Regions from separate parts of the Clostridium sp. YIM B02551 genome, predicted to be linked through region 1. Evidence: riboswitches for the same ligand, from Rfam matches in the RefSeq annotation. Region 1 holds a riboswitch; the other holds the start of a gene.

The links. A riboswitch is a leader RNA that binds a small molecule or an ion and turns the genes downstream of it on or off. The one in region 1 is predicted to bind thiamine pyrophosphate.
Region 2: it holds a riboswitch for thiamine pyrophosphate, as region 1 does, so the genes downstream of both, thiW (energy coupling factor transporter S component ThiW) here and tenA (thiaminase II) in region 1, are expected to answer to the same signal.

Annotation. Positions count from the first base shown of each region.
Region 1 covers NZ_JAKGTF010000014.1:120,144-137,286, reverse strand. Annotated here, with positions in the region: gene L1S47_RS16835 (FAD-dependent oxidoreductase) at 2-1,681, opposite strand; TPP riboswitch at 1,831-1,930, shown strand; gene tenA (thiaminase II) at 2,021-2,689, shown strand; gene L1S47_RS16825 (ABC transporter ATP-binding protein) at 2,690-3,451, shown strand; gene L1S47_RS16820 (ABC transporter permease) at 3,452-4,234, shown strand; gene L1S47_RS16815 (ABC transporter substrate-binding protein) at 4,215-5,219, shown strand; gene L1S47_RS16810 (nitroreductase family protein) at 5,264-5,890, opposite strand; gene L1S47_RS16805 (nitroreductase family protein) at 6,130-6,729, shown strand; gene L1S47_RS16800 (hypothetical protein) at 6,837-7,307, shown strand; gene L1S47_RS16795 (aspartyl-phosphate phosphatase Spo0E family protein) at 7,633-7,788, shown strand; gene L1S47_RS16790 (HsmA family protein) at 8,116-8,514, shown strand; gene L1S47_RS16785 (acyltransferase family protein) at 8,797-10,800, shown strand; gene L1S47_RS16780 (acyltransferase family protein) at 11,068-13,071, shown strand; gene L1S47_RS16775 (hypothetical protein) at 13,202-13,648, shown strand; gene nfsA (oxygen-insensitive NADPH nitroreductase) at 13,919-14,656, shown strand; gene L1S47_RS16765 (nitroreductase) at 14,679-15,263, shown strand; gene L1S47_RS16760 (Gfo/Idh/MocA family protein) at 15,280-16,179, shown strand; gene L1S47_RS16755 (transposase) at 16,280-16,657, shown strand; gene L1S47_RS16750 (IS3 family transposase) at 16,624-17,143, shown strand, end outside.
Region 2 covers NZ_JAKGTF010000007.1:198,692-215,834, forward strand. Annotated here, with positions in the region: gene L1S47_RS10370 (endonuclease MutS2) at 1-542, shown strand, start outside; gene L1S47_RS10375 (M42 family metallopeptidase) at 612-1,649, shown strand; gene L1S47_RS10380 (CarD family transcriptional regulator) at 1,754-2,236, opposite strand; gene L1S47_RS10385 (glutathione peroxidase) at 2,436-2,981, opposite strand; gene L1S47_RS10390 (glutathione peroxidase) at 2,986-3,465, opposite strand; gene L1S47_RS10395 (MarR family winged helix-turn-helix transcriptional regulator) at 3,622-4,059, shown strand; gene L1S47_RS10400 (methyl-accepting chemotaxis protein) at 4,219-6,219, shown strand; gene L1S47_RS10405 (methyl-accepting chemotaxis protein) at 6,480-8,480, shown strand; TPP riboswitch at 8,538-8,650, shown strand; gene thiW (energy coupling factor transporter S component ThiW) at 8,726-9,223, shown strand; gene thiD (bifunctional hydroxymethylpyrimidine kinase/phosphomethylpyrimidine kinase) at 9,282-10,109, shown strand; gene thiM (hydroxyethylthiazole kinase) at 10,099-10,932, shown strand; gene thiE (thiamine phosphate synthase) at 10,925-11,545, shown strand; gene L1S47_RS10430 (SoxR reducing system RseC family protein) at 12,100-12,519, shown strand; gene rsxC (electron transport complex subunit RsxC) at 12,577-13,893, shown strand; gene L1S47_RS10440 (RnfABCDGE type electron transport complex subunit D) at 13,908-14,900, shown strand; gene L1S47_RS10445 (RnfABCDGE type electron transport complex subunit G) at 14,906-15,469, shown strand; gene rsxE (electron transport complex subunit RsxE) at 15,471-16,097, shown strand; gene L1S47_RS10455 (RnfABCDGE type electron transport complex subunit A) at 16,094-16,675, shown strand; gene rnfB (RnfABCDGE type electron transport complex subunit B) at 16,691-17,143, shown strand, end outside.

The DNA of each region.
Region 1 (17,143 bases):
ATTAAATAGAGTGCTTTTCAGCATTTGCATAATATGCTAATTGATTTGCTGCTTGCATTCCAGTATATAAGGAGCCTTGCATCCATCCGTGAGAGACGGAAGCATGTTCACCTGCAAAGAATATCCTGTTATTATATTCAGGCCTTGAAATATCATATGAAAAAACTCTTTTTTGTCCGGGATTCATATGACAAACCGCACCCCTAGACCATTCTTCCTTGCCCCATGAAATATACATTGATTTTTCTACAGTAGAATTTAATAATCCCTTGGGTAACCCATGAAGTTTTTCAAGTTCAGTTGAGACTATGTCATTATGAATAGGTTCACTTATATTTGCAATACTTGTAGCATCCATATGTAAGTTATATGAAGCTACTAATACCCCAGGCTCATCAGGATTTGGATTATTAATATGATCTGAAGGATATAGGGTTGTGGTTAATGGACCATCGGAATAGGAAATACCTCCATTAATTCTTCCATAATCCGCATCTTCTTCCCAAAAACGCTTTTTACATAAATATATAGTTCTATGACCATTTACATATGCAATTTCTCTTATTGCTTCCATTTTTCTATTTGAGAATACTGGGTCAGTATCAACAGTTTTTAGTGTACTAAATGGAATAGCGCATACAACATAATCAAAGGATTCATTTAAAGTCTCAGTAACTTCCTTATTTTTATAAGTAATTATAACTTTATCACCAGCCTCGTTTTTATGAATTCCTGATACCCAGTATCCCCCAATCCAATTTACAGTTCCTAAAGCCTCATTAGGTATATTGTCATATTCTTTAGGCTTTTGAGACAATAGGGAATAGTAGAATGCTAAAGGTAGATTTACATTGCCGCCATCAATTCTATATAAGTGCTGAAAGAAAATTGGATAATTTTCTTGTAATATTTCATTATAAGCCTCGTCAATTAAAGAACCAGAGAATGCATCAACGCTTGTTAATAGTTGTATAGCCTCATTACTAAGTCCTAAAAGTTCAAGATTTTGACGTACACTAATATTTAATAAAGGAATATACTTAGGATTATAAACTGGAAGAATCTTTAATAATTCAGCTCTAATATTAGGTGGTAAAGTTTTTATAGGAGAATTAAATGCATAATTATAAAGCTCAGGCCAAGGAGTATTTCGTTCTTTAGGAGTTAAGTTAAATTTAGGATAAAGAACATTCTGTATTTCCTCAGGTTTATTTCTAAGCCTAGTATTAAGAATATATAAAAATGCATTAGGATTATATTGAATAAAAGGATAGGTATGGAGTCTAAAAAGATTAATATAGTGCCAGGTAGTTTCATGAGTCACAGGAATTCTAATGGCTCCTAATTCTCCATAAATCTTCTTTTCATCATCGAAATAATGAGTAAAAACTCTACCACCAATTCTATTTCTAGCTTCAAATATGGTGATATCACATCCTAATTTTCTAAGTTCAAAAGCAGAAGACATTCCTGCAAGTCCTCCGCCAATTATGCCCACATTCTTTCCTTTAAGGGAACCAGGAGAAGCATAGTTTAAGATATTAGGAGGGGGACCTAATAAACTAATAATGTTATTAAAATCTTCCTCACGTCCAACTTTAGCGAGATCACTTCTTATTAGTGAATATCTTTGTTCATTTGTTGGATTTGAAGGTTGCCCAGGCAAATCTAATATATTCATAAATTTAAATATCTCCAAAATAATTAATTTATACAATTATATTAGAATAAATGAGTAAATAGACGTAATTATTAGCGCTTATAATTATAAAAAGTAAAATTAAAAGAATTATGAATATTGACATTATAATCATTAAGAGGTAAAATTTTAGCGTGCACTAGGGGAGCTGTAATGGCTGAGATGAAATTTTTCAGACCCTTTAAACCTGCACTGGGTAATGCCAGCGAAGGGAAGTGAGTAAGTAGTATATGGGAAAAGTCTATTCATATATAGATATTCTATTAGATTATTAACTCTTTTCGATCGGTATACCTAATACTGTTTGAAAGGAGTTTTTTTATGGGCTTTTCTGAAAGATTGTACTTAGAGGGGAAATATATTTGGGATGCATGCTTAGATCATCCATTTCTTAAAGATATGAGTAACGGTACTTTAGACGAGGACAAGTTTTGTTTTTATATTAAACAAGATTATGTTTATTTAATCGATTATATAAAACTTTTTGCACTAGGAATGGTTAAAGCTGATTCCTTAGAAGACATGAAGAACTTTTCTAAATGTGCAAATGATATTGTAAGTATAGAGATGGATGGGCATATAGAATTCGCTAAAAGATTTGGCATAACGAAGGAAGAACTTGAGGATACTAAACCTAATTCTATTAATTTGTCATACACAAAATTTATGCTTCAAGTAGCGACAGAAGGAACATTAGCTGAACTCGTTGCAGCTTTACTACCATGTATGTGGAGTTATAGCTTTATTGGTAAAAGCTTAGCAAAAAAAGATAAGGCTTTAGAGCATGAGCTTTATAAGGAATGGATTTTAACCTATGCTAGTGAAGAGTATAATAATGAAGTTAATTGGTGCATCAATTTAATGGATAAAGTATCAGAAGGTCTTCCAGAAAGACAGCTTAAGAAATTAGAAGAAATCTTCATCCTATCGTCAAAATATGAATATATGTTTTGGGATGCATGTTACAAAAAAGAAGGTTGGGTAATTTAAATGAAGGCATTAGAAATTAATAATTTATCTTTTAAATATAGAGAGGCAGACAAGCTTATATTAGAAGATTTATCTTTTAACATTAATAAAAATGAATTTGTAACTATTATTGCTCCTAGCGGAACCGGCAAAAGTACTTTGTTTAGACTAATACTAGGGTTACTGAAGCCTATTAAGGGAAGTATAGAGTTAGAAAATAATAATAGTAAAAATATTATCGGATATATGCCTCAGAAAGACTGCTTAATGCCTTGGAGAACAATATTAGATAATACTGCAGTAGGTCTAGAACTAAATGGATATTCAAAAAAAGAAGCAAGAAAAAAGGCAGTTACATATTTTGATAGCTTTAATCTAAAAGGAACGGAAAATCTATACCCACATGAATTATCAGGAGGAATGAGACAAAGAGCATCTTTCTTAAGAGCAATTGTAAATAATCCATCATTACTTCTATTAGATGAGCCTTTTTCTTCACTTGATGCGCTAACAAGAAGGAAAATGCAAGCTTGGTTACTAGAATTATGCCAAAAGGAAAAAAATACTGTATTTATGATTACTCATGATATAGAAGAGGCATTGCTTTTGTCAGACAGAATACTAATTTGTACAGAATTACCTTATAAAAACCTTAAATCCATTGAAGTTAATATTAAAAGACCAAGAACTTATGAAACCACATTAACAAATGAATTTATTGAGTTAAAAAGACAAATTTTAAACATCTTAGATAAGCTGGAAGAATCAAAGGAGGGAATGTAAATGAACAGGCTTAGAAATAATATATTCCCATTGATTTTTGCAATTTTAGTTATATTAGCTTGGCAATACTTAGTACCATATTTTAACGTTCCAAAGTTTATTTTGCCTAAGTTTTCGAATGTTATAAAAGCACTATATACCCAAAGAGAGCTTCTATATAGTCATTCATTAGTAACTTTAGGAGAAGCTTTATTGGGGTTAGTAATTTCAGTTGTAATAGGAATACTTTGTGCTTTTTCAATTTATGCGTCAAAAGGGGTTGGAAAGACATTATATCCAATTATAATTTTCTCTCAAACAATTCCTACAATTGCATTATCACCAATTATGGTTATGTGGTTTGGATATACTATATGGTCAAAGGTTGCTGTAGTAATACTATTTTGCTTCTTCCCTATCGTTGTAAGTACATTGGATGGATTAAATAGTGTTGACAAAGATTTAGAAGATGTACTAAAGGCCTTAGGAGGGAGCAAAATTCAAATATTTATGAAACTTCATATGAATTCAGTATTGCCAAATTTTCTAAGTAGTTTCAAAATTGCTGCAACATATAGCATAGCTGGCGCAACTATAGGAGAATGGTTAGGAGCAGAAAAAGGACTAGGAACTTATGTAAAGAGAGTAGCTGGAATGCTACAATCTGATTCAGTTTTTGCAGGAGTGGTTGTTTTATCATTTCTAGGATTACTTCTATTTTCAGTAGGAGTTCTGCTAGAAAGAGTTTTATTAAAATATAGAAAAGGAATAAAGGAGAGTAACTATGAAATTAAGAAGATTTAGTATTATTTTAGCAATTGTTATGCTATTTAGTTTAGCATTAACAGCATGTAGTAAAAAGGAAGAACAAAGTACAAGTAAGGATTTAAAAGAAGTTAATGTTCTTTTAGATTGGTATCCGAATGCTGTTCACGCATTTTTATATGCAGCAGAAGAACAAGGATATTTTAAAGAAGCTGGATTAAAAGTTAACTTGATAACACCAGCTGGAACTGATGACGGAATTAAATTAGTAGCTGCTAATAAAGCTGATTTTGCAATTAGTTATCCTAAACAAATAATATTAGCAAGAGGAGAAAACATTCCAGTAAAGTCAGTAGGAGCTATAGTTAGAAGTTCTTTAAATCAATTGATGGTAAGGAAAGATTCAGGAGTTAAAACTTTAAAAGATTTAGAAGGAAAAAAAGTAGGTTATGCCTCATTTGACATAGATAAAGAAACTGTAAAATCAATGGTACAAAAGGCTGGGGGAGATTCATCTAAAATCGATTTTGTAGATGTAGGTTATGATTTAATGAGTTCTATTCAATCTAAAAGAGTAGATGCAATAATAGGTGGATATATAAATCATGAGAAGATACTACTAGAAAAAGATGGAGTTGAATTAGTTACATTTAATCCATCCGATTATGGTGTTCCAAACAATTATGAATTAACTTTTGTAGCTAATGATGATGCTATAAAGAACGATAATGAAAAAATACAAGCGTTCCTTAATGCTGTTAAGAAAGGATTTGATTATACTAAAAAGAATCCTGATAAAGCATTAGATTTAGTGTTAAAAGCGCAAGATAAGAGTTTCCCTCTTGATTCAGATGTAGAAAAGAAGAGTTTAGATATTCTTTTACCATTGATGGAAGATAAAAGTGGAGATTTTCTAACTCAGGATGAAGCTAATTGGGATGGAAATATAAAATGGTTAAAAGATAAGAATTTACTTAAGACAGATGTAAATAGCAAAGACGTTTTTGAGCAAATAATAAAATAGATGAATTTCATTAAAATAGGGTGCAGAAAGCACCCTATTTCATTTTAAAAGCCATTATAGTTAACAAATTCTCCTACAGGCTTTCTGTAACCTCTTAATCTACGTTTTGATGTATCTTCTTTACCCATTGTAATGAGAAGTGCAATTTCAAGATTGTTTGGAATATTAAATAACTTGCGAACCTCATCTGAATTAAATCCAATCATTGGGCAAGTATCCCAACCCTTATCCTTTGCTATAAGCATGAACATCATTGCAGAAAGAGATGCATTTCTTATGGCTTCATCATACTTAAATGCATCACCTCTGCTTTCATATAGATTATCAATATCTCTAAGCATATTATCATAATCCAATTTACTCATAATACCTAAGTTAAGCATTCCGGAATAAATATTATCAGCCTTTTTGTAAGCCTCTTTATCACCTAGTACCAATATAGCTGCAGAAGCAGTATGAAGTTTATATTGATTAAATGCAGCCTTTCTTAATGCCTCCTTTTTATCAGTATCAGTAATCACCAAATAATGAGCATGCTGAATATTAAAGCAAGAAGGAGCTAGTTTCAATTGCTCAAAAATATCGTTAAAATCACTATCGGGTATTTTAACACCTTCAATAAAATTATTTGCTGAACGTCTATTCTCTATTATTTCTTTTAATTCTGACATTTATGTTCCCCCTATGTATATATAATGTATTAGAAAAATTACCTATAATGCTATAATATAACAAGTAGCTTATAAATGTCAAGTTAATATACAAAAGTAAGTTAATTCACATATTTTTAATATTTTTGAGGAGAATATATCTTGACGAAGAGAGAAAATAGTGTAATAATTTAATTAAAGTAAATATCAAAAAGTAAGTTAATAATTTATATTATAAATGATAAACGGAGGTAATTTAAATGAATAATGATTTTTATAATGCAGTTGAAAAAAGACGTTCATATTATGGAATAACAAAGGAAACTGTTGTAGCTGATGAGAGAATAAAAGAGGTAGTTGAGCACGCAGTAATGCATACACCTTCTGCATTTAACTCTCAAAGCACTAGAATAATAATACTACTTAATAAACAACACGATAGATTGTGGGACATTACAAAGGAGTCACTAAGAAAAATAGTTCCAGAGGATCAATTTAGCTCAACTGAAGAGAAAATAAATTCTTTTAAAAATGGATATGGAACAATTCTTTATTTTGAAGATAATAGCGTAATAGAATCACTACAGAATCAATTCTCTTTGTATAAAGATAATTTTCCTGTATGGGCTCAACAATCAAATGGTATGCATCAATATGTCATTTGGACAGCTTTAGAGATAGAAGGATTTGGAGTTTCATTACAGCACTATAATGAACTAATAGAATCCGATGTAAAGAAAGAGTGGAGTGTACCAGAGAATTGGAAACTTATTGCACAGATGCCATTCGGAAAACCATCTTCAGTACCAGGAGAAAAAAATTATAATCCAATTGAAGAAAGAGTTAAATTATTTAAATAGGATAGAAAGCATATATCGGTTGATATATGCTTTCTATTTTTATAGTAATAAAAATTCACGAGTATTTAAAATATACATATAAATATAGGAGAAAGGAGAGTTGTGAAATGCCAGTTAGTAAAAAAAGAAAAAAAGTTTTTAAAAAGAAACAAGACTATAATAAAAATAAAATAAATAAAGTAATAAAAACATATTCCAAGTTAATAGATAATTATTTGCCATTAATGAAAGAGTCTGAAATTCAAGAAATAAGTACTATTAATACTAACAATGTTATTAAGCTAGGAAATTTATATCTTTCTCCTGTGCATTTTGCAGCAGTAATTAAACCTATAAAAAATAATAAAGAAATAAGCGAAGAGGAACAAAAGAATATAATAAAAGAAAGATTAATACTAATGTTAGCAATCCATATATTACTCGATATATTACCAGAAGAAATAGAAGAAAATAGATTTACTGACAAGTTAAGGTATTATTATGGATTAATATTTATCTATTATGACTTAGAAAATATACCGAAGTTAATGAAAGATGAAGGAATTACATTTAGTATAAAGGAAAAATTTTTACAATGAAACAAGTTATAGGAGTTGTAGCAATACAGCTCTTTTTAAGTTATTTGTATTTAAGGAATAAAATAGTTTGTAATGATATGCTATACTTTTATGTAAATTTATAGTATATTTTTAAGAATGAAAAACGATATATATAATATAGAACTTTGAAGAAAAATTTTTCTCTTTTATAATAGACTTTATAATATATATAATTACTACCTTAATATATACTCTAATTTATATCGAAATATATAAAGCATAATTATTTAGTATAAAGTTATATCGTTCTGAGTGAAATTATAATTTTATAGAGGTTTTAAATAGACACCTGGGAGGTAGCAACATGAAAAAATTAAGTTTGTTAATAGAAAAAAAGCGTGAAGAAGTACATGAAGCTATTGATATGTATGGGATAAACGATTGTAGGACACTAGTAAAGAGCCAAGAGTTAGATAAGTTGATGGCGATGGAGCAAAAAAGAAGATTAATGGAATGTTAGGAACGCATAAAAAACTATATTTAAGGTACATATTTATCATTATAGTGTCACAGAAATGACATATTCAAATTTTATAATAAGTTTGTAATAAGTTTTATTTTTTTTCGTAGATCTCCTTTATATAAGGTATTCATTAGGGTGAATACCTATTTTTTTACACCTTAAAGTAAATATTTACCAGGAAATATTTATAATATTTAGTATGAAAATGATGATTTCAACTAATTTAATTTTCCAACATTTAATTAACTAAAATTATATTGCACATTAATGAATTTGGAGTATACTGGTATAGAACACATATTTTACGCGGGGAGTGATATAGTAATGGATTTTAAATTAATAATTGCAATTATAGCTATAACAGCAGCCCTTATTTTCTATACAACTGGGGTCTTCTGGGAGAGAAAAACAAAAGTATTAAAAAAGAGTCAGGTTATTGTTTTCTGGGTGGGATTATTTTTTGATATAACAGGTACTACCATTATGACTAATATTGCAAATAGTGGACAAGTGCAGATTAAATCTGATTTTGCTCAAAATATACATAGTATAACAGGAATGCTAGCCATAATCCTTATGTTATTACATGCAGGTTGGGCAGCATGGGTAGTTTATAAAGATGATATTAAAAGAAAAAAAGTGTTCCATAAATTTAGTATTTTTGTTTGGTTAGTTTGGTTGATACCATACTTTTTAGGAATGTTTATGGGAATGACGAAGTAGGTATTAGCTATTTTTATACATACAAAAAGCCGATTGGTTAAATATATAATTTTAAAAGCCATAAGTTAAAACTTTTAACTTATGGCTTTTTTAGTTAGGAGTTTGAACATGTAATAAGTATAGTGCACAATAATTTAAAATACTTACAACACTAGTATTACTAGTTTAACTTAGAATATGCATAGGATACTTGTTTATTTAAATATAAAAAATTATTTTCTTAACTTTGACAGAAAAAGGGAAATAGATACGTATATAAAAGGTATAAGGAGGAGAGAGAAAATGGAAAGTACTAAAAAAACTTATGACAGTGTTAATATTATGAGGGTGATATGTGCAATTTTAGTTATTACAATTCACACTTCAGCACTTTATGATTTGGGGAAAATACCAGGAGAGACCTTAAGCTTAGGGATTGCAAGAATTGCAGTACCGTTCTTTTTTATAACTGCAGGATATTTTTTTTATGAAAGATTTAATCAGAAGGGTTATTTATTTAAATACTTAAAAAGGATATTTATTTATTACTTAGGATTTTCATTTGCCTATACAATTTTAGCGTTTAGTTATATTAAACAAAGAAATTATAGCTTAGAGTTAATAATAAAAGACTTTTTGTTTGATGGATTCAGTCCAACTTTATGGTATTTACCAGCATTAATTTTATCAATTGCAGTTGTGGCACTATTCTTAAGAAAAAATTGGGTAAAAGGATTAATGCTACTCAGTGTAATTGTATATGCAATTGGACTATTAGGAGACACTTATTATGGATTAATTGAAGGAACAGTCCTTCAAAATATTGTTAATGGATATAATAGCATATTTGTACACACAAGAAATGGGGTTTGCTTTGGAGTACCATTTTTAACTATAGGTATACTTATTAATAAATATAACTTAAATGATAAGATAAAAAAATCTATATTATTTATAATACTATCTTCAGTTACTTTTGGAGTTGAGGCATATTTACTAATAGTAAATAATATACCAATTGACCATAATATGTATATCTCATTAGCATTAGTTGTACCATTTATATTTATAGGTTTATTAAATTCAAAGATTAGTATAAGTGAAAGACGGTCTAAACTATTTAGAGATATGAGCTTATGGATATATTGTATACATGAATTGGTTATGATAACAATTATGAAGTACGCACCTAAAGTAGCTATGCATTCAGTTGTTTTATTCTTAGTAGTAGCAGGTATTAGTGTCACAATTGCATATATAGCAGTTAGAAAAAAATCTCCAGATTATCAAACATTTAAGAAAAAGGAAGGATTTATAGTAGCAGCAATACTAGCTTGTTCTGTAATTATAATAGCTGCAGGAAATTCAAAACTCCCAAGCACACAAGCAACAGCAAGTGGAGGGGCAACTGCAATTTTTGACAAAATAGATGAGAAAGCTCCAACTTCAAATATAATTGGACCAATGTGGAAGATATCAAAGGATGATGAAAAAATTTATCTTTATGGTACTGTTAATTTTGGAACTAAGGATATGTACCCATTGAGTCCTAAGGTTGAAGATGCAATAAAGCAGTCAGAAGGGTTAGTGGTAGAAGCAAATCCTAATAAAATTGATCCAAGCAAGGTCAATAATATGATTATTTTAAAACAAGGTGATACTTATGAAAAACACGTTTCAAAGGAAGCTATAGATATATATAAAGATAAGATAAAAGAGTTTGAAAAAATATTAAATACAAAAATAGACTATGAAAAATTAAAGCCTATAAAACCTAGCTATTTAGCTATGAATTGTATTGACACATATATTCAGACTTATAAGGATAATGTAAGATATTATCCAAACCTATATATTTTATATAGAGCTAATAAGGATAAATTACCGATAATTGAAATTACAGACCCATATACAAGTATTCAGAATTCTGTTGATGCTCCAGATGAAGTTGCAGATGCATCATTAAAACTTTTAAAATATTATAACGAAAATAATATGTCAAAAAATTTAGATATATTAAATGCATGGAAAACTGGTAATCTAGAAGAAATAAATAATAAGTTAAATGATGTATATATTGTTCCAGATGGAGAAAAGGAAAATTTTGAAAGATTAAATAATTTAATAACCCAGTATGATAATGCTTGTACTTTAAAAATTAAAAAAGAATACACTGAGAAGATAGACGGATATATTAAGGAGAAAAAGAATTATTTTGTAGAAGTTTCAGTTCAATATTTAAGTGGAGAGGATGGAATACTTAAGGAGTTACAAGATAAAGGGTATACAATAGAGCAAGTAAAATAAAAATTTATGGCGTCCAATAGAGAATAGGTAAAAACTATTTTCTATTGGACGCCATAAATTTGTGAAGAAAGAAAATTACATTGTATGTATGGCAGAAGATTGTAAAGTAAGAAAATAAACGAATACAAAAGAAAAGCAAAGCGAAGCGAAGAGAATAAAAGGGTAAGAGGTATAGACAACCTTAATTAGTAGTATTTGGGTGAGCTTCCTAAATTGACAAAATATCAAGACGAGACTAGTATTAATGTATTATGGGGGGTAGATGATATGGAAAACACTAAAAAAACATATGATAGTATAAATATTATGAGGCTTGCTTGTGCAATTTTAGTAATTACAATCCACACTTCAGCACTTTTTTCCTTAGGAGAAGTTCCAGGTGCTACATTGAGCTTTGTAATAGCTAGAATAGCTGTACCATTCTTTTTTATAACAACAGGATATTTCATTTATGAAAAATATAGCAAAGAAGGATATTTAATAAAGTATCTAAAGAGAATACTAATTTATTATTTAGGATTTTCTTTAGCCTATGGTGTGTTACTATTTAATTTTATAAAGCAAAGAAATAGTAGCATAGAATTAATAATTAAGGATATCCTATTTGACGGAATTAGTCCAAGCTTGTGGTATTTGCCAGCATTAATTTTATCTATTGCAGTTGTAGCACTATTCTTAAGAAAAAATTGGGTAAAGAGTTTAATAATATTAAGTGTAATTGTTTATGCAATAGGACTACTTGGAGATACCTATTATGGTTTAATTTTAGGCTCACCATTTGAAAAGATAGTAAGTGCATATAATAGTATTTTTGTACGAACAAGAAATGGTTTATGTTTTGGAGTACCTTTTATAACTTTAGGAGTTATCATTAATAAATACAAATTAAATGAAAAAATTAAGAAAGCAGCAGTATTTATATTGTTGTCTTCAGTTATATTCGGAGTAGAGGCATATTTACTTATAACTAATAATATTCCAAGTGATCATAATATGTATGTTTCATTAATAATACTAGTACCATTTATATTTATTGGATTATTAAATTCAAATATAAGCATAAATGAAAGAAAATCAAAATTATTTAGAGATATGAGCTTGTGGGTATATTGTATTCATGAATTACTTATGGGTATTATAGCGACTATGTTTCCTAAGGTTGCAGGGAATACTATCATATACTTTATTGTTATAGCAGGAATAGCTGTAACAATCTCATATTTTGTAGTAAGAAAGAAATCTCCAGACTATCAAATATATAAGAAAAAAGAAGCATTTGCTATTTTTACTATATTAGCTTGTGTAGTAATATTAATAGCAGCAAATTCAAGTCGTCCAAGTGCTGGCACACAACGGACCCTGACAGGGGGAGAGATGCCAGCATTTAATAAAATTGATGATAAAGCATCAGAAAATATTATTGGCCCAATGTGGAAAATATCAAGTGGAGATGAAGGAATATATCTTTATGGAACTATTGAATATGGAACTAAAGACATGTACCCATTAAATTCAAAAGTTGAAGATGCTATAAAACAATCAGAAGGCATAGTAATAAATGCAGATTTAGACAAAGTAGATTCAACAAAATTAATGAGTATTGTTACCTTAAAATCCGGTGATAATATAGAAAAACATGTTTCAGGTGAGGCAGTGGAAAGTTATAAAGAGATAACTAAACTTTTTGAACAGATAACTAAATCTAATCAACCTTATGATAGATTAAAAACTGAGAAACCCCAAATTCTAGCAGTTAATGCTATTGATTCATTTATAAATCAATATAAAGAAAACCTAAATTATTCACCTAATAGATATATTATTTATAGTGCAAGTCAAAATAAATTACCAATAATAGAACTTACAGATAAATATAAGTTAATTGAAGAGGTTGGAAATGCTCCTGATGAGGTTGCTGATGCATCACTAAGGCTTTTAAAATATTATAGTGATAAGAATACAGATAAAACTTTAAACTTAATAGATGCCTGGAAGAAGGGCGATATTGAAGATATAAATAAAAAGCTAAATGATAAATATATTGTTCCAGCAGGAGAAGAAGAAAATTATAAAAAATTAAATGATATTGTTAGTAATTTTCAGAATTCTATCGATTCAAAATATAAAAAAGAATATTCAGAAAAAATTGATGGCTATTTAAAAGATAAGAAAAATTACTTTGTGGCACTTCCAACTAAGTATTTTAGTGGAGAGGATGGAATACTTAAAGACTTACAATCAAAAGGGTATACTATAGAACAAGTAAAATAAAGAAATATTTGAGCATAAGATTATAATTTTAATAATCTTGTGCTTTTTTATTCCATAAATATAGTTTTATTAAAATATTTATAAGCTTATGTACATATGATTTAAAGAGAAATATTGGAGATGAGGATTGATGAGAACTTATTATTTATTTAGATCAAAACCTACATATATTATTTTAATAGTATTAACTATATTATTTAGTTATCTTTCCTTAAGTGGTATATCGAAACTTCCAAGAACACAAAATATAATTGAATTTATAAGATACTACATCAATTATCCACTATTGTATTTAAAAGACACCATACTTGTTTTAATTGCTTTTGCATCTGCTTGCTTTTTAGGTGTTATGACAATAATTCATGCCCTAGAGATAGAAGAAATACCTTTAGCTTTTAGAATTTTAATTGGTATAGTAGGTTTATCAATAATATGGATCGGGTTTTACTTTTTTAGTTATTTTATTTTTTTAATTATTGCAATTATATTAATAATCGCTTTGATAGCCGCTATTTTGGGAATTATAGCTATGATTCTTATGGGAAGTAGGGGGACTGGTATTTATAGAAGGTATTAAAATAAACTATGGATATTGAAAGAAAGTATCCATAGTTTTTTACTTTTTATATTTTTTTATATTTAGTATCCTCAAGGAAATTATATGGGAGAAAGGTAACTACTGTTAAATTTATATTTAGGGTGGTAAACTTGAAACATAGGGTTTTTTATAGGAAACTTAATTTATTCTTGTTTGAAAATGTCGGTTTCTGGACATTTTCAGGCAAGAATAAGTTATTAGTTGAACTTAAAACCCTATAAATTAAGAAATATGAAGGGATGTTAGTTTATGAATGATATAGTTAATCTATTAAAATCACATAGATCAGTTAGAAAATTTAAAACTATTCCAATAGAAGAAGACAAAATAAAAGAAATAATTGAATGTGCTCAATGTGTGTCAACTTCAAGTTATATTCAAGCTTACACTATTATAAGAATAAATAATATGGATAAAAGGAGGAGTATATCAAATCTTTCAGGTAACCAAAAATATATTGAAGAATGCCCTTTGTTTCTTGTTTTCTGCGCAGATTTAAATCGTCTTAAGACAGCATGTGAAATGAATAATAAGGTTTTTGTGGAAGGGTATGTGGAGACTTTTATATTATCAACAGTAGATGTGACTCTTGCAGCACAAAACGCTTTAATTGCAGCAGAATCCATGGGATTAGGAGGAGTTTATATTGGAGGAATTAGAAATAATCCTGACAAGATAAGTGACTTACTTAAGTTACCAACTAATGTATATCCAGTGTTTGGTATGTGTTTAGGATATCCAGATGAGGATACAGAAAATAAATTAAGATTACCAATGGAAGTTGTATTTAAGACTGATGAATATACTTGTGATGCTGATGTTGAAAAATTAAAGGATTATGATGAGCAAATTAAAAATTACTATATTAAAAGAACAAATGGACAAAGAGAGGATACCTGGACAAATCAAATAGGAAGCTTAATGAGCAATCCTCAAAGACCTCATATGAAGGGATTTTTGAAGAAACAAGGCTTTAAAATGAAATAGTTTATAAAGGGGAAAAGAAATAATGAATGAAGTAATAGAAAATATTTTAAGTAGAAGAAGTATCAGAAAATATTTAGAAGATCAAATTTCAGATGAAGATTTAAGCATCATTTTAGAAGCTGCAAAACATGCTCCAAGTGGAGGAAATTCTCAAACCTGGCATTTTACTGTTCTTCAAAATAAAGAGAAGCTTATGGAATTAAATAAATATGTAAGAGCTGCCTTTGAAAAATTAGAAGTTAATGAAAATACATATAGAAGTATACGTTCAGGCAAAGTTGCGGCAAAAAATGAAGCATACAGCTTTTATTATAATGCACCTACATTAATTATTGTAACAAATGAACGCAATTATGGAAATGCTATGGCAGATAGTGCATGTGCAATTGAAAATATGCTATTAGCTTCTAATGCACTTAATTTAGGCTCATGCTACGTAAATCAATTAACTTGGTTTGGGGACGATAAAGATTTAAGAAAATTATTGATTGAGCTTGGAGTACCAGAAACCCATAAAGTATGGGGGGCCATAATTGTAGGTTATAGAGATGGAGATATGCCGAAAGCAGCAAAGAGAAAAGAAAATACAGTAACGATAATAAAGTAGTGTTGAGGGAGAAGTTATGAAGATTGGAATTATAGGTTTGGGTGACATTGCTAAAAAGGGATATTTACCAGTACTATCTGAAAAAGAGGGTATTGAATTAGTGTTATGCACTAGAAACAAAGACACCTTAAAAAGACTGTCAAAAAAATATAGAATAAGTGAATGTGTTACTAAGGTAGAAGAATTAATAGATACGGGAGTAGAAGGTGTATTTGTTAGTACTGCTACTGAAGCTCATTTTGAGATTGCAAAGAAGTTACTGCAAAATGGAATACATGTATATATCGATAAGCCAATATCACTAAATTTTAACGAAACTCAAGAAATAGTTAAATTAGCAGAAGAAAGTAAAAAAATTGCAATGGTTGGATTTAACAGAAGGTTTGTTCCAATGATTAAAGCATTAAAAGAACATGGAAAAGCTGATATTATAATAATCCAAAAGAATAGAATTAAGCAGCCAGATTACACACGAAGATTTATAGTTGAGGATTTTATCCATGTAGTTGATACGCTAAGGTTCCTAATGGATGAAGAAGTAAAGGATATAAGTGTCAGATATTTAAGAAAGGGAGAATTACTTCATAATGTAATTATTGAACTGATAGGAGAAAGTTGTACAGCAATTGGAATTATGAATAGAAATAATGGTGTTACTGAAGAGGTAATAGAATATATGACTGCAGGTGATAAATATATTGTTGATAATATAATTGAAACAATGCATTTTCATGATAAAGAGAAAGATATATTAAAATTCGGTGATTGGGAGCCGACATTATTTAAAAGGGGATTTTATCAGATAGTAGATCACTTTATAGATTGTATAGAAAAAAATAAGATACCAAACCCATCAATTTCAGATTCTTTAATAACTCATGAAATATGTGAAAAAATAGTAATGAAAATTAAATAAAATAAAGCAGTCCCTATCAGATGAACTTGTAATATTAAAGTAGACATACAAAAAGTATGCCTACTTTTTTGTTATAATTTAAATAAAAGGATGTGATTTTATGATAAATGGAAGACCTAAAGGTGGTAAGAATCGAAAATGGAGCAAAGAAGAAAAACTTAGAATTGTAAAACGTTATTTAGATGAAGGTATTGGTAGGATACCTTTAGCTAAAGAAGAAAATATAGCTAGTGGGCTACTATACACTTGGATAAAGAAATATTTGGATTACGGTGAAGAAGGTTTAGAAAACAAGCGAAAGACTGGCAATCATTTTGCAGCACTTACTAATAGTAAATCTTTAACTGAGGTAGAAATGTTACGTCTAATTATTGCTAAGCAAGAGATAGAGATTGAACGTCTAAAAAAAGGTTATCAAGTGAAAGGAGATGGTGTAAACAAGGAATTCGTTACTATAAAGAATGCGAATTCGAAATAATTTATTCTCTAAAGAATAAATATCCGATAGAGTTCCTGTGTAGATTAATGAGAGTTAATCGTTCTGGGTACTATAAATGGTTATCAAATAAGAATTCTTTAAACAGGTATGAAAAGCTTAGAATAGACTTGACTAATTTATTACAAAAAGCTCACCAGAAGCATAAATCATATGGATATCATAGGCTAGCTACTATCGTACGCCGTGAAACGGAACTGATTTTTTCAGATAATCTTGCTCATAAGTGTTGTAAGTATGCTGGAATTAAAGCGAAAATACGTCATTATAAATATAAAAGAAACGGAGAGGAACATAACCTATATCCCAATCTTATTAGAGGAAAATGGAATGCATCTAAACCTTTAGAGATAGTTGTTTCTGATATGACATGTATTAAACATAATGGACAAACATATGAGTGGACATATATGCTAGATACCTTTAATAATGAAATTATTGCATATGATATTTCGCAACAAACAGCTG
Region 2 (17,143 bases), on a different contig from region 1:
GACATCAAGATTTTGAAAATGCAGCTATGCAATTTGAAAATGAAACCTTAGAACCTTTATATAAGCTAGTTATAGGTAAATCAGGTGATAGCAATGCATTCTGGATATCTAGAAAGATGGGAATAAGTGATTCTGTAATTGAAAGAGCACAAAGCTATATAGAAAATAAGAATTATAACTATAGCTTAGTGAGAGATAGCAAAGTTAAGAAGTACACTATGGTTGAAGGACCATCAGAGATTAAGCAGGAAACTTATGAAGTAGGGGATAAGGTTTTACTTCTTGAAAAAAATGATTATGGAATAGTATATAAGACGGCAGACAAACTTAATAACTTAGTAGTTCTATACAAAGGTAGCTTTATTGAGGTAAATGATAAAAGAATAAAACTAGAACTTAAAGCTAAGGAGCTGTACCCAGAAGATTACGATATGGATAGTTTATTTAGGAGCTATAAAGAGAGAAAGTTAGAAAGGGATATAGAAAGAGGTTCCAAGAAAGCATTAAAGAAAATACAAAAAGAAATTAGAAAAAATAAATAAAAATTAATAGCCATTGCAGTATAATTATATGTAATGGCTATTATATTGAGAAAGTTTCAGGAGGTAAAGATGGATATAAAAATAAATAAAGAGTTTCTATTAAAAACTGCAAAAGAAATATTAGAATTTGATAGTCCTAGTGGTTTTTGCTTTGAAATTATGAAGAAAATAGAAGAATATGCGAAAGAATTCAATTATTCTTTTGAGACTACAAATAAAGGATGTGGGATAATCACTATTCCAGGTAAATCTAGTGAAAAAGTAGTGGGATTATCAGCACATGTAGATACATTAGGTGCGATGGTTAGGTCTATTACATCGAATGGGACACTTAAATTTACTTTAGTTGGTGGACCTATAGTTCCAACACTTGATAGTGAGTATTGTAAAGTTAGGACTAGAGAAGGAAAGATCTATACGGGGACATTTTTAAGTACTAGTCCAGCAGCACATGTTTATAAGGATAGTTCAACTAAGAAACGTGATGATGAAAACATGGAAATAAGATTAGATGAAATGGTAACCAATAAAGAGGATGTTCAGAAATTAGGCATATGTGCTGGGGACTTTGTTTTTATAGATCCTAAAACAACAATAACTAATAGTGGATTTGTAAAATCAAGATTTATTGATGATAAAGGTAGCGTTTCCTGTTTAATAGGATTGTTGGAGTTTTTTAGTAGGGAAAAGATTATTCCAACATATACAACAAAAATGTTTATTTCAACATATGAAGAGGTAGGGCATGGATCATCCTATATACCTAGTGATATAACTGAAATGATAGCTGTTGATATGGGGTGTATAGGAGAAGATTTAAGTTGTACTGAATATCAGGTATCAATATGCGCTAAGGACTCAGGTGGACCATATGATTATAATATGGTAACAGACTTAATAAATTTAGCGAAAACTAATAAAGTAGAGTATGCGGTAGACATTTATCCAATGTATGGATCAGATGTTGGAGCTGCGCTTAAAGGTGGGAACGACATAAGAGGAGCACTTATAGGACCGGGAGTACACGCATCTCACGGAATGGAGAGAACTCACTATGATGCTTTTGAAAATACAATAAAATTGTTATACTTGTACTTAACAAAATAAAAGAAAATAGATTTAAAGATATAAAAAAAGGTAACTAAGGGATTAACACTTATATAAATATGTATATAAGAAATTAATCTTTTTGGTTACCTTAAATTAATTAACTAAGAAAAGTTAGATGATAACAAATCTTCTGCGTTTGATTCGGATATGCCTTTGATTATGGATATTTCACTAATCAATATTTTCTTTGCAGTGAGGAGAAGTTGTTTTTCGCTACTGTTTAATGGTTTATTTTCTCCTAGCAGCATTAAGTCATGGACAACTTCAGATCCCTCCATTATTTTCCCTGTTTTAACCTTGGCCATATTAATGTGATATCTTTCTCTATAGCTAAGTTCCTGACTAGTAAATAACTTTTTTGTTTTAAAGTTAATTAAGACATCTTTTAGCATATTTTCATCACTAACAAGTCGTATACCGGTATTTGGAGCTTTGCTTAATGGCACCATTACCTGCATTTTATTACTAAGTATGTTTATTATGAAATACTTCTCTGGGGTACCAAAAACTTCTTTATCTTCTATGCCTTGAATTATACCAGCCCCCTGCATTGGGTAGATAACTCTATCACCGATTTGAAACATATAATTCACCTCCAATATAACCAATTAATATATTAATTATATCACTTTAATATGTTTCAAGCAAATATATAATAATATCATGGCATGGTAATGCTTGTCAACGTATTATTATAAAAAATTAATTAGATAATAAAAATTACTTAAAATGCTTCTAGCCTTTGAATAAGCATCTTAAGTAATTTGTTTAGTGTAAGTTAAATTATAAAAGAGAAGTTATATATGGCTCAATATCAGAAGGTTCGATAGTAGATTCAAAGCGGTTAACAACTTCACCGTCCTTATTAACTAAAAATTTTGTGAAATTCCACTTTATTGAGTCTCCCAAAAGTGTTTCAGGATATTTTTCTGAAAGAAATGCTTTTAGAAATTTTCCTGTAGTAGTACTATCATCAATTCCTTTAAAGGGAGCTTCTGACTTAAGGAACTTAAATAAATCATGAGCATTCTCACCGTTAACATCTATTTTTTCGAATATTGGGAAAGTAACACCATAATTGATTTCACAGAAGTTTTTGATATCTTCACTAGTTCCAGGCTCTTGGTTAGCAAACTGATCGCAAGGGAATCCAAGAATCTCAAATCTCTCATTTCCTAGTTTTTTATATAAAACTTCTAAGTCCTTATATTGAGGAGTAAAACCACATTTGCTTGCAGTGTTTACAATAAGTAAAACCTTTCCTTCATATTTTCTTAGAGAAACATCTTCTCCATTTATATTCTTTGCTGAAAAATCATAAATTGACATAATATTAAACCTCCATTAATTTTATAATATCTTTTTCTATTTTTGATGGTGAAGTAGTTGGTGCAAATCTATCTACTACATTACCATTTTTATCTATAAGAAATTTTGTGAAATTCCATTTGATTTCGCCCCCTAGTATACCAGGCTTTTCAGTAGTTAAATATTTAAATACTTCATGAGCTGTTGGGCCTTTCACATCTACTTTTTCAAATAATGGAAAAGTTACTCCATAATTAATTTCACAAAAATTTTTAATATCATCACTAGTTCCTGGTTCTTGTTTTGCAAATTGATTACAAGGGAATCCAAGAACTTCAAATTTGTCATTACCTAATTTTTTATATATGGCTTCTAGGTCCTTATACTGAGGAGTAAAACCACATTTACTTGCAGTGTTTACTATAAGAAGAACCTTTCCTTTGTATTCACTTAAGGAAGTCTCCTTACCAGTTATTGATTTGGCTGAAAAATCATAAATTGACATATTAAATCCTCCTATTAATTGTGTTATTGAATATATTATAGCACAAATTAAATTGCGTGCAATTAAATTTTATAAAATAATACTTTGTGAAATTATATTTTTAATTTATAATAAGATATGAAGTATTATAAATTAGAAATACAGGAGATGTATAAGATGAATTTTGAAGATGGATTAAAGCTAGAAAACCAACTATGTTTTTCAATATATGCAACATCAAGAGCTATAACAAAAATATATAGACCTTTTTTAGATAAGTTAGGAATAACTTATCCTCAATATTTAGTAATGCTAGTACTATGGGAGAAGGAAAATATAACTCTTAAGGAGTTGAGTAACAGATTATATCTAGATTCAGGAACTCTGACACCATTACTTAAAAGATTAGAGGCAATGGAGCTGTTAAAAAGGCAGCGTTCAAGTGAAGATGAAAGAATACTTTGCGTGAACATTACTGAAAAGGGAAAAGAGCTTAAAGAACAAGCACTAACAATACCAGAATGTATTTTAAAATCTATTAATATGGATATAGAACAGTTGATTAAGTTTAAAAATGATACAGATATACTGCTAGATAGTATTAAAAATTTATAATAATAGAAATACAATCCTCCTTAAATTCATTTTGTTAAATATATAATTTAATATGATTTAACAAAATATTAAATAAAGATTAAAAATATATAGTTAAATATATAACAATCAAGTATAATGTTAATTGGATTTTACTGAAAGATATAGGGGGATAAACTAATGAGGAAAAAAATTAGTCTAAGAGGAATACGTGCAAAATTAGTTACAGGTTTTTTATCTATTTGCATAATACCATTATTGGTATTAGGTGTTTCCTCGTATTTACAATCAAAATCAACATTAACTAAAAAGTTTGAAGTAACAAGCGGACAAACTGTATCAGAAATTAATAAGGCTGTAGATACATATTTAAATTCAAAGGTTACTATGGTAAATATGGCTTCAGGAAATGACAGCTTTGTAGCGTTTGATGGAAGTCAAGAGAAAACTACACTGGTATATAGGTACTTGCAAGATATTCAGGTAAGCAGTAAAGATATAATTTCAGCAAGTATGGGAACAGAAGATGGTAAGTATTTCAGATATCCAGAAGCACAAATGGAAGCTGGGTATGATCCAAGAACGAGAGATTGGTATAAACTTGCGTTAGATAATGAAGGAAAAGCAGTAATTACGAAAGCAACTAAAAATGCTGCAACAGGTCAAATTATGACCAGTGTTGCAAAAGCTGTAATTAACAATGGAAAAGTTATAGGCGTTGTTGTAGTAAATATAGATTTAAATGCTATGGCAGATAAGTTTAAGGACTCAAAGATTGGAGACAGTGGATATGTATATATTTCTGATTCAGAAGGTGTAATTTTATCCCATCCAAATAGCAAAATAATTGGAACACCAGAAGCTACAAAACTTAGCATCTGGAATGATATAAAGAATGGTAAAAGTGGCCTTATAAGATATACATATAATGGTGCTGATAAATACTCAAGCTATATTACTAATGAAACTAGTGGATGGAAGATAGTTGCTGCCATGGGTATTACAGAAGTAGATAATGATGTTAATGCAATAAGAAATATAATGCTTATAGTAATAGCAGCAGTTATAGTAATAGCTATATTTGTATCACTTTATTTAAGTAGTGGAATGGCTAAGAATGCAAAACAGTTAAGTAAAGCATTTAATGATGCAGCAAATGGAGATTTATCTGCAAAAGTAGACATTAAGTCTAAAGATGAATTTGGAGATTTGGGAAAAGACTTTAATAGTATGTTGGCAAACATAGCAAAATTAATGAAGGATGTTAAGATGTCATCAGAAACCGTTGCAGAAAACTCACAAATACTTTCTACAATGGCTGGAGAGACTACTGTATCTATAACTCAAGTATCAAAAGCTATTGAAGAAATTTCTTTAGGAGCAACTCAACAAGCACAAAGTTCACAAGATGCAGCAATGGATATTAGTAATTTAGCCATAGGAATTGATGAAATATCAGCTACAACAAAAGATGTAGAAAATCTATCTCGTAATGCATTGGAACTAGGTAACAAAGGATTAGATATGGTTAATGATTTATCTACTAAATCAAGTAAAACTAAGAGTTCTTCAATAGAAGTAAGTGAAATTGTTATGGAAATGAGTAAAAATACTGAAGAGATAAATATGATTTCAGATGCTATCGTAGATATAACGGATCAAACTAATTTATTAGCACTTAATGCTAGCATAGAAGCAGCAAGAGCAGGGGAAGCTGGTAAAGGATTTGCTGTTGTAGCAGAAGAAATAAGACAGTTAGCTGAGCAATCAAGGAATTCTACTGAAGAGATTAGAAAGATTATTGAATCAGTTAAGAGTATGTCAAAATCAGCAGTCAAAGCAATTGAAAGCTCTAATGCTATTGTAAATGAACAAGAAGGTGCAGTGGTTGAAACAGAGAAGATATTTAATGAAATATTAAAATCTATTAATGGATTAACTGATGGAATAAAGACAATCATTAGCTCTACATCAGTAATTGCAGCCAAGAAAAATAATGTAATTATGCAGATTGATAATATTTCAGCAGTATCTCAAGAGACAGCTTCTGGATCAGAAGAAGTTTCAGCTTCAGCTGAGGAGATAAATGCCACAATGGAAGAAGTAGCAAGATTTACAGAGGAGCTTCAAGATTTATCAACTCTTCTTAAAGCTGGAGTTAGTAAGTTTAAAATTGAATAGTTCTACCTTTATTATATTAACAATTTGACAATAAGAAACAAAGCATAAATTCATAGGATTTGTGCTTTGTTTTTTTATTAATCCAATATAGTTTAAGTAAGCAATCTAATATAATTTGATATAACATGCCATCTGTAAAACAATTACATAATGTGTAATTTGGGGAATGCAGAAGAATAATAGAAATTCATATAAGGTTTTAGTCTGCTCGAGGCGATAATTAATTGAATTTAAACGAAGGATAAGAGGGGGATTAACTAATGAAACAAAATATTATACTAAGAGGAATACGTGTAAAATTAGTTGCAGGTTTTTTATCTATATGCATTATTTCTTTAATAGTATTGGGAACGTTTGCATATTTTCAATCAAAGACAACTTTAACAAAAAAGTTTGAAGCTACAAGCAGTCAAACTATATCAGAAATTAATAAGGCTGTAGATAATTATTTAAATGCAAAAGTAGTCTTAGTAAATATGGCTTCTAGTGAGGATAGTCTTGCAACTTTTGATGGAACGCAAGAAAAAAGTGCTATATTATATGAGCACTTGAAAGGAATGCAAGGAAGTAGTAAAGATATAATTGCAGCATATATGGGAACTGAACAAGGAGGATTTTACAGATATCCAGAAGCTAAAATGGCTGAGGGATATGATCCAAGAGTAAGGGATTGGTATAAGCTTGCGTTAGATAATGAAGGAAAAGCAGTAATTACAAAAGCATATAAAAGTGCAGCAACAGGCCAATTTTTAGTAAGTGTTGCTAAGGCAGTGATTAGTAACGGAAAAGTAATAGGTGTAGTATCAGTTGATGTGGATTTAAGTGTTTTAGCTAACACTTTTAAAGATTCAAAAATTGGAGATAGTGGATATGCCTATATAGCAGACAGCGATGGGGTAATTATATCTCATCCTAATGATAAACTTATTGGAACACCAGAAGCTTCAAAGCTTAGTATATGGAATGATATAAAGAATGGTAAAAATGGTTTTATAAAATATAATTATAATGGAGCTGATAAGTTTTCAAGTTACATAACTAATGAAACTAGTGGATGGAAAATAGTTGCTGCCATGAGTATTACAGAAGTAGATAATGATGTTAATGCAATAAGAAATATAATGCTTATAGTAATTGTAGCTGTTATAGTAATATCTATATTTGTATCACTTTATTTAAGTGGTGGAATGGCTAAGAATGCAAAACAGTTAAGTAAAGCATTTAATGATGCGGCAAATGGAGACTTATCTGCAAAAGTAGATATCAAGTCTAAAGATGAATTTGGAGACTTAGGTAAAGATTTTAACAGTATGATTAGTAATATTGCGAGTTTAATGAGTGATGTTAAAATATCATCTGAAACTGTAGCAGAAAACTCACAAACACTTTCTACAATGGCTGGAGAGACTACTGTATCTATAACTCAAGTATCTAAAGCTATTGAAGAAATTGCTTTAGGAGCAACACAACAAGCACAAAGTTCGCAAGATGCAGCTAGTGATATTAGTGAATTAGCTACAGGAATTGATGAAATATCAGCTACAACAAAAGATGTAGAAAATCTATCTCGTAATGCATTAGAACTAGGTAATAAAGGAATAGACATGGTTATTGATTTAGCAGTAAAATCAAGTAAAACTAAGAGCTCTTCTATAGAAGTAAGTGAAATTGTTATGGAAATGAGTAAAAATACTGAAGAGATAAATATGATTTCAGATGCTATCGTAGATATAACGGATCAAACTAATTTATTAGCACTTAATGCTAGTATAGAAGCGGCAAGAGCAGGAGAAGCTGGTAAAGGATTTGCTGTTGTAGCAGAAGAAATAAGACAGTTAGCTGAGCAATCAAGGAACTCTACTGAAGAAATTAAAAAAATTATTGAGTCAGTTAAGAATATGTCAAAATCAGCAGTTAAAGCAATTGAAAGCTCTAATGCTATTGTAATTGAGCAAGAAGCTGCAGTGGTTGAAACAGAGAAGATATTTAATGAAATATTAAAATCTATTAATGGATTAACTGATGGAATAAAGACAATTATTAGTTCTACTTCAGTAATTGCAGCTAAGAAAAATAATGTAATTATGCAGATTGATAATATTTCAGCAGTATCTCAAGAGACAGCTTCTGGATCAGAAGAAGTTTCAGCTTCAGCTGAGGAGATAAATGCCACAATGGAAGAAGTTGCAAGATTTACAGAGGAACTTCAAGACTTAGCTAAACTTCTTAATGAAGGTGTTAGCAAGTTTAAAATTGGTTAATATCTTTAGTTGAAGAAAATATAATACTATGCTATTATGAAGGAGACAATTTAATAATAAAAAACACAGGGGTGTTGGGATTTGACCGACTGAGAAAAAGAACTTATTCTTTTAACCCTATGAACCTGAACTGGGTTATTCCAGCGTAGGAAGTTGTTTTCTTTATTTTATAGAAGGTAATTTTAAGCACAAATCCTATGGATTTGTGCTTTTTTTATTAAAGTGACACACAAAGGAGGAATATGATGAAAACTAAAAAATTAACTATAGCGTCTTTATTTATAGCAATTGGAGTAGTAACAGGGAATTTGATTTATATACCAATAGGAGCATCAAAATGTTTTCCTATGCAAGGCACAATTAATGTCTTATCAGGAATATTGTTAGGTCCTGGATATGGAGTTGCAGTAGCTTTTTGCATTTCATTATTAAGAAATATTCTTGGAACAGGAACTCTTTTGGCTTTTCCTGGAAGCATGATAGGGGCATTCTTGGCAGGTTACCTATATCTTAAAACTAAAAAAAGTTTTCTTGCAGTTTTAGGTGAGGTATTTGGCACAGGAATCTTAGGAGCATTACTATCTTTTCCTATAGCTAAGCTAATAATGGGAAAAGAAGTAGGTGCACTGTTTTATATAGTTCCATTTTTAATAAGTACTGTAGGTGGTAGTCTAATAGCATACTTATTAGTTAGAGTTTTAAACTCTACAAAGCTAATATCATTAAATAATAAAGATTTATAAATAAATATAAGTGGAAACAAGTGTATATTAAATTTTAAGTAAACATAAGGAGGTTTTTATGAAAAAGGTATTAACTATAGCAGGATCAGATAGCTGCGGAGGAGCAGGAATACAAGCAGATCTTAAAACTTTTAGTGCTAATGGAGTATATGGTATGAGTGTTATAACGGCAGTAACTGCGCAAAACACTCAAGGAGTTTTTGATGTACAAGATTTAGATGCAAAAATAATCAAAGGGCAAATAGATGCAATCTTTACAGATATAGAGGTAGATGCAGTCAAGATAGGGATGGTTTCGCAAATATCAACCATAAAAGCGATAGCAGAAAAATTGAAGTTATATAAGCCTAAGAATTTAGTATTGGATCCAGTAATGATATCTAAAAGCGGATATTCTTTATTGAAACCTGAATCAGAAAGTGCATTAATAGATGAATTAATACCATTAGCTTATATAATTACGCCTAATGTTCCTGAAGCTGAGGAGATTTTAAAAGCAGTAAATTCAGATATAGTTGCAATAGAAACAGTAGAGGATATGGAAGCAGCAGCAAAAGAGATATATAAGCTTGGATGTAAAAATGTTTTGTTAAAAGGTGGTCATATTAAAGGAGAAGCTATTGATGTATTATATGATGGAAAGGAAATTATACATTTCCAATCTGAAAGAATTAATACAAAGAATACTCATGGTACAGGATGTACCTTATCTTCAGCAATTGCATCTAATTTAGCTCTTGGATTTGATATTAAAGAAGCTGTTAATAAAGCTAAAAAATATATAACTGTAGCAATAGAACATTCACTAGATATAGGAAAAGGTGTTGGACCTACACATCATTTCTATGAACTTTATAAAAAAGGAGGATTACTAAATGAAGATTAATGAAGAAGTAGCTGGATTATTAGAGAAAGTAAGAGAAAAGGGACCACTAGTGCATCACTTAACAAATTATGTAACAGTAAATGACTGTGCAAATATAACTTTAGCAATAGGAGCATCTCCTGTTATGGCTGATGACATAAATGAAGTTAAGGATATGGTGTCATTGGCATCTGCATTAGTGATAAATATTGGTACACTTAATAGTAGAACGGTAGAGGCGATGCTTGAAGCAGGCATAAAAGCAAATGAACTAGGAATTCCTGTAGTATTAGATCCTGTAGGAGCGGGTGCTACACCTTATAGAACAGAGGTAGCAAAAAGAATTCTAGAAAATATAAAGTTGTCTGTGGTAAGAGGAAATATCTCTGAGATTAAAGTTTTATATGGTATAGATACAATAACAAAGGGTGTAGATGCGGCAGAAAGCATTGCTGCAGATAGTGATAAACTTGCTGAAGAAAAAGAATTTGCTAAAGCTGTTGCTAAAAAACTAAACACAGTTATAGCTATAACCGGAGCTGTAGATATAATAACGGATGGAGAAAAGCTATATACCATTGAAAATGGACATAAGATAATGTCGAAGGTTACAGGTACTGGTTGTATGTGTACTTCACTTATTGGTTCATATCTAGGTGCAGGAGAAGATCATTTATTATCTGCTTTATCAGGGGTAGTATCCATGGGGATAGCAGGAGAGAAAGCAAATGAGAAGGTTGAAGCAGAGGATTTAGGAACAGGTAGTTTAAAGGTTTATATACTTGATGAGATATATAAACTAAATGAAGAAACTTTATTAAGTAGAGGTAAAATATATGAGTAAAGAAGTAGATTATACTCTTTATCTTGTTACAGATAGAGATATGTTAAAGAATCGAAATATTGTAGAAGCAGTAGAGGAAGCTATTTTAGGTGGGGTTACACTGGTACAAGTAAGAGAAAAAGACATAAGTACTTCTGAGTTTTATAAAGTAGCTAGTGAGATCAAAGAAATAACCAGTAGAAATAATGTGCCAATTATAATAAATGATAGAATAGATATTGCACTTGCAATAGATGCAGACGGGGTGCATGTAGGGCAAAGTGATATGCCAGCCAGTATAGCAAGAAATTTAATAGGCCCAGATAAGATACTTGGAGTTTCAACTGCTACAATTGATGAAGCTATAAAAGCTGAAAAAGAAGGTGCTGATTACCTAGGAGTTGGTGCAGTTTTTTCTACAACTACAAAGGATGATGCTAGAAATGTATCGTTAGAATTGCTTAAGGAGATTAAGGAAACTGTTAATATTCCTATAGTAGCTATAGGGGGAATTAATTCAAAGAATGTTGATAAGCTAAAAGAAAGTAACGTTGACGGGGTTGCAGTTATTTCTGACATTTTGGCAAAAGAGGATATAAAGCAAGCAGCTAGGGATATTAAAGAGAAATTTTAAGAAATTATGAACATTTTGTTGAAGAAGAGGATAAATTGCCTCTTCTTTTTTATTCTGTTTATTATTATGAGTTTAGAAAATTAGTGAGTAATTATATTAGAAAATATCATTAAAGTATGTTGAAATAAGAAACAAACTTACTTTTGAGAGAAAGTTTGTGAATAATATAACAAATGTAAAAAATGAAAAAAGTTTACAATACAAATAAAAATATAAAAAAACAAAAGTTTACAAAAAATTAACTTTTTAATAATAAGAAAATATTAATTCTAGCAAGTGGCGATTTTATTGAGTTCTCTAATATTTATATATAATTGTAATTATTTGAAAATTAAGAAAATATATTTTTAAAGTTAAATATGAGTAAAAGTACCTATTGAATTTTAAAAATAGAGGTATAAAATATATGAAGAATAGTTAGTAAAAAATAGAAATAATACGGACATAAATACGATTAATAAACTCAAAATATTGATAATTATTTATCCAACTTAACGAGTTTAATATAAATTTTATATTAAATATATTAATTGCTTTCATGAGAGGGATGAGAGATGAGTAAGGAGCAACAAGGAATAGTAATTGACACTAAAGAAAATACTGCAAAGGTTAAAGTAGCAAGACATGGGGACTGTGAAAACTGTGGAGCATGCCCAGGAGACTTAGCATTGGTGCTTGAAGTGATTAATACTCTTGGAGCCAAAAAAGGAGACAAGGTTATATTCGAGTTAAGGGAAGAGGGGATGGTAAAGGCAACCTTTATTGTATACGCATTACCTTTAATATTGGGGACATTAGGAGCAGTAATTGGGTGGTTAATATCAAAAGGAATAAATTTAGACAATAGCTATTTACAAGTAATCGGGGGGATTCTGGGGTTTGTTATATCAATAGGTCTTATCATACGAGCTGAAAAGGATTCCAAGAAAGATTTAAAGAAGGTTTCTAGAATTATAAAAATATTAGAGAAATAGTAGTTGACTTATGAATGCAAATCTTTTTAAACTACTGACTAGAATTGAGGTGTTTAGATGTTAAAACTATTTAAAGGAGGAATTCATCCTAAGGATAATAAGATTTATTCACAGGATAAGTCAATAGAAAAAGCGCCAATACCTAATAAAGTAGTAATACCTGTGAGGCAGCATATTGGTGCACCTTGTTCAGTTATGGTGGAACGTGGAGAGGAAGTTAAAAAGGGGCAAGTTATAGCTTATAGTGAAGCATTTGTTTCGAGTCCTATTCATTCCACTGTCTCAGGAAGAGTTATTGAAATTGCAGATTATCCTCATGGAGTTTTTGGAAAGTGTTTATCAATAGTAATTGAAAGCGACGGAAAGGATGAATGGGCTGAGGGTATTCCTATTAAGAGAGATTGGGAAAGTTTAGATGTAGAAGAAATAAAAAGTATTATAAGAGGAGCAGGAATAGTTGGAATGGGGGGAGCTACCTTCCCAACACATGTTAAGTTATCACCTCCTAAGGATAAAGTTGTTGATACACTAATCTTAAATGGAGCAGAATGTGAACCTTATCTTACAGCAGATTATAGAATGATGATTGAGTATCCAGAAGATATATTAATAGGTACTAGGATAACTATGAAGGTTTTAAATGTCTCAAAGGCTTTTGTTGCTATAGAGGATAATAAACCAGAAGCAATAAGAGTTATGAAGGATATTTTTAAAGGAACTGAAGTTAAAGTAATAGCATTGCCAACAAGGTATCCTCAAGGAGGAGAGAAGATGCTAATTAAGGCAGTAACGGGCCTTGAAGTGCCATCAGGAGGATTGCCAGCAGATGTTGGAGTAGTAGTGCAAAATACTGGTACGATAAAAGCGATAAGTGATGCAGTTGTACAAGGTATACCTTTAATTGAAAGAGTAACTACTATTACTGGAGGAGCTATAGAAGAACCTAAAAATTTATTATTAAGAATAGGAACAACCTTCCAGGAAGCTATTGATATCTGTGGAGGGTTAAGAGAGGTTCCAGAGAAAATAATTATGGGTGGACCAATGATGGGGATGGCACAATACTCAACAAATATACCAATAATAAAAGGGACCTCAGGAATACTTGCACTTACAAAATCTGAAATAAATATGAATAGTGAATCTAATTGCATAAGATGTGGTAGTTGCATTGAAGCATGCCCTATGGGGTTAAATCCAAGTATGTTAAGTATTTTGGGAGAACGAAAGTTTTATGAAGAAGCAAAAAGTGATTATAACCTATTGGATTGTATAGAGTGTGGATGCTGTACTTACGTTTGTCCAGCAAAACGAAACATAGTTCAATACATTAAATTTAGTAAGTCACAAAATGCATTAAAAGCAGCAAAATAGATGGAGGAAGTTTTATGGAAAGTAGTATAGAATCTAACAAAAATTTGTTAAGGGTTTCTGCATCTCCACATATACGTTCTGAGCAGTCTATAAGTAAAATAATGTGGAGAGTTAATTTAGCTCTGCTTCCTGCGGGTATTTTTAGTGTATATCACTTTGGAATTAAAGCTTTAATAACTTTATTAACAGGAAGTATTTCTGCAGTATTAGTAGAATATTTAGTAGAAAAATTTATGAAAAAACCAATCACAATTAGTGATGGAAGTGCATTTTTAACAGGGTTGTTATTGGCGATGTGTATACCACCAGATATGCCAATATATATGACTGCAGTAGGGTCTTTTATAGCAATAGCAATTGCTAAACATTCCATGGGAGGATTAGGATATAACATCTTTAATCCAGCACATATTGGGAGAGCGGCACTTATGGTTTCATGGCCAGTGTTTATGACTACTTGGAGAAGTATGAACTCAGCTGTGGATGGAGTTACTACAGCAACCCCTTTAAACATTTTAAAGCAACAAGGGTATGATAAACTTGTAGCTACCTTTGGTAGTAAAACTGAAATGTACAAGGAGATGTTTTTAGGTAATAGGAATGGTAGTATAGGTGAAACCTGTGCTGTTTTATTAATTTTAGGTGGAATTTATTTAATATATAAAGGATATATCAATTGGTTTGTACCTGTACTAATGATAGGCACAGTGGCAGCAATAACATGGATATTTGGGCCAAATGGCATGTTTACAGGAGATCCATTATTCCACATACTAGCAGGGGGATTAATAATAGGGGCTTTCTTTATGGCGACAGATATGGTTACGATACCCATTACTATAAAAGGTCAGGTGATTTTTGCTATTGGAGCAGGTTTCTTAACTGCCCTCATAAGATTAAAGGGGGGGTATCCTGAAGGGGTTTGCTATGCAATTTTGCTAATGAATAGTATCACTCCATTAATAGACAGATTTACTCAACCTAAAAAGTTTGGGGTAAGGGGGTAATGGATATGAAGGAAGAACATAAAGAGAAAGAGTATAGTATTTTTCAAATTGCCTTTAATCTTGCCATAGCCTGTTTTATTTCAGGAACAATTATTGCATTAACTTATTATAAAACTGCAGCAACAGCGGTGCAGAAAAGTGAAGAACTTCTTAATCAATCGATGAAATCTTTGGTTACTGATGCTGAAAGCTTTAAGGCTATAGATGGAAAGACAGGTTGGTATAGTGCAGTAAAAGGAGGAGAGATTATAGCTTATGTAGTTCCAACAGAAACAAAGGGATACGGTGGAACAATAAAATTGCTTACAGCTATAACTCCAGAAGGGAAAATAATAGATTATAACATAATATCCCATAACGAAACTCCGGGGTTAGGGGATAATGCTTCCAAGGATAAATTCAGGAAGCAATTTAATGGTAAAGATATAAATGGTTTATCTGTTGTAAAGGATCCATCAGACAAGGAACATATCCAGGCTATGACAGGTGCGACAATATCATCAAAAGCTGTTACTAAAGGTGTAAAAGAGGCAGCGGAACTAGTAACTGAATATAAGGAGGGAAAGTAACATGAGAGAACTTTGGAAGATTTTTTATAAAGGACTCTTTGATGAAAATCCAATTTTTAGGTTGGCATTAAGCTTATGCCCAGCCTTAGCGGTTACAACTACTGCATCAAATGCACTTACTATGGGACTTTGCGTAATGTTTGTAATAACAGCGAATAATACAGTAGTTTCATTAACTAGAAAGTTAGTTAATCCAAAGGTTAGAGTACCAATATATATTACCTCAATTGCTACAATAGTTACTTTGGTTCAGTTAATTTTACAGGCATATTTTCCGGTTTTATATAAAAACCTTGGAATATATCTAGCTCTTGTAGTAGTTTTTGCAATAATACTAGCACGAGCAGAAGTATTTGCATCTAAAAATCCTATTTTCCCATCGTTCCTAGATGGATTAGGAATGGGTTGTGGATTTACACTAGCTATGTTGTTAATTGGAGTAATTAGAGAATTCTTTGGAATGGGAACAATATTTGGAGTAACAATATTAGGAAGTTGGTATAATCCTGCACTAATATTTATTCTACCACCAGGAGCTTTTATGGTTATTGGGTATTTAATAGGTGGAATGAAGTTACTAGATAAAAGAAAAGCAGCAATAGCAAGAAAAGGAAGTGAAGCAAGGTGAAGGATTACTTTATATTATTTATGAGTGCTGTATTGGTTAATAACTTTGTGTTAACTAGATTTTTAGGATTATGTATATTTTTTGGAGTATCAAAGAATTTAGATGCATCAATTGGCATGGGTATGGCAGTAACATCAGTAATAACCTTGAGTTCTATATTATCTTGGGTTGTATATCATTTTGTATTAGCTCCTTTTCACGTAACATTTTTAACTACACTGATATTTGTTTTATTGATTGCCAGCTTTGTACAATTACTAGAAATGATTATTAAAAAGTATCTGCCCACATTATATGGAATGTGGGGAATATACCTACTATTAATAGCAACTAACTGCGTTGTGCTAGGAGTACCTTTATTAAATGTTGAATCAAATTATACATTCTTAAAGAGTATAGTTTTTGCAGTGGGTTCGGGAATGGGTTTTGCGCTGGCAATTACATTAATGGCTAGTTTAAGAGAAAAACTGAGGTATGCAGATGTTCCGGAATCGTTGCAAGGAACTGGTGTGGCATTTATTGTAGCAGGTATGTTAGCATTAGCTTTTCTAGGTTTCTCAGGCATGATATCAATTTAAGGAGGGAGTATTATGTTGAGTACAGCAATTGCCGTTATAGTTGTTATGGCTGTGGTAGGGATTATTTTTGGATTAATACTAGCTATAGCCAATAAAAAATTTGCAGTGGAAGTTAATCCACTAATTGAAATGGTTGATGAAATATTACCAAAAGGACAATGCGGAAGCTGTGGATATGCAGGGTGTAAAGCTTATGCTGAAGCTGTAGTTTTAGATCCTAATGTTCCAGCAAATTTATGTGTGCCTGGAAAGATAGAAGTAGCTAAAAAGGTAGGAGAACTTACAGGAAAAGTTGCAGAAGAGATTGAACCAATGGTAGCTCATGTAAGGTGTTTAGGTTCAAAGGATAAGACTGTCTTAAATTATAACTATGAAGGAATTGACGATTGCATGGCAGCAAGTTTGCTACTTGGAGGACCAAAAGGATGTCAATATGGATGTCTGGGTTTTGGTACTTGCGTAAAAAAT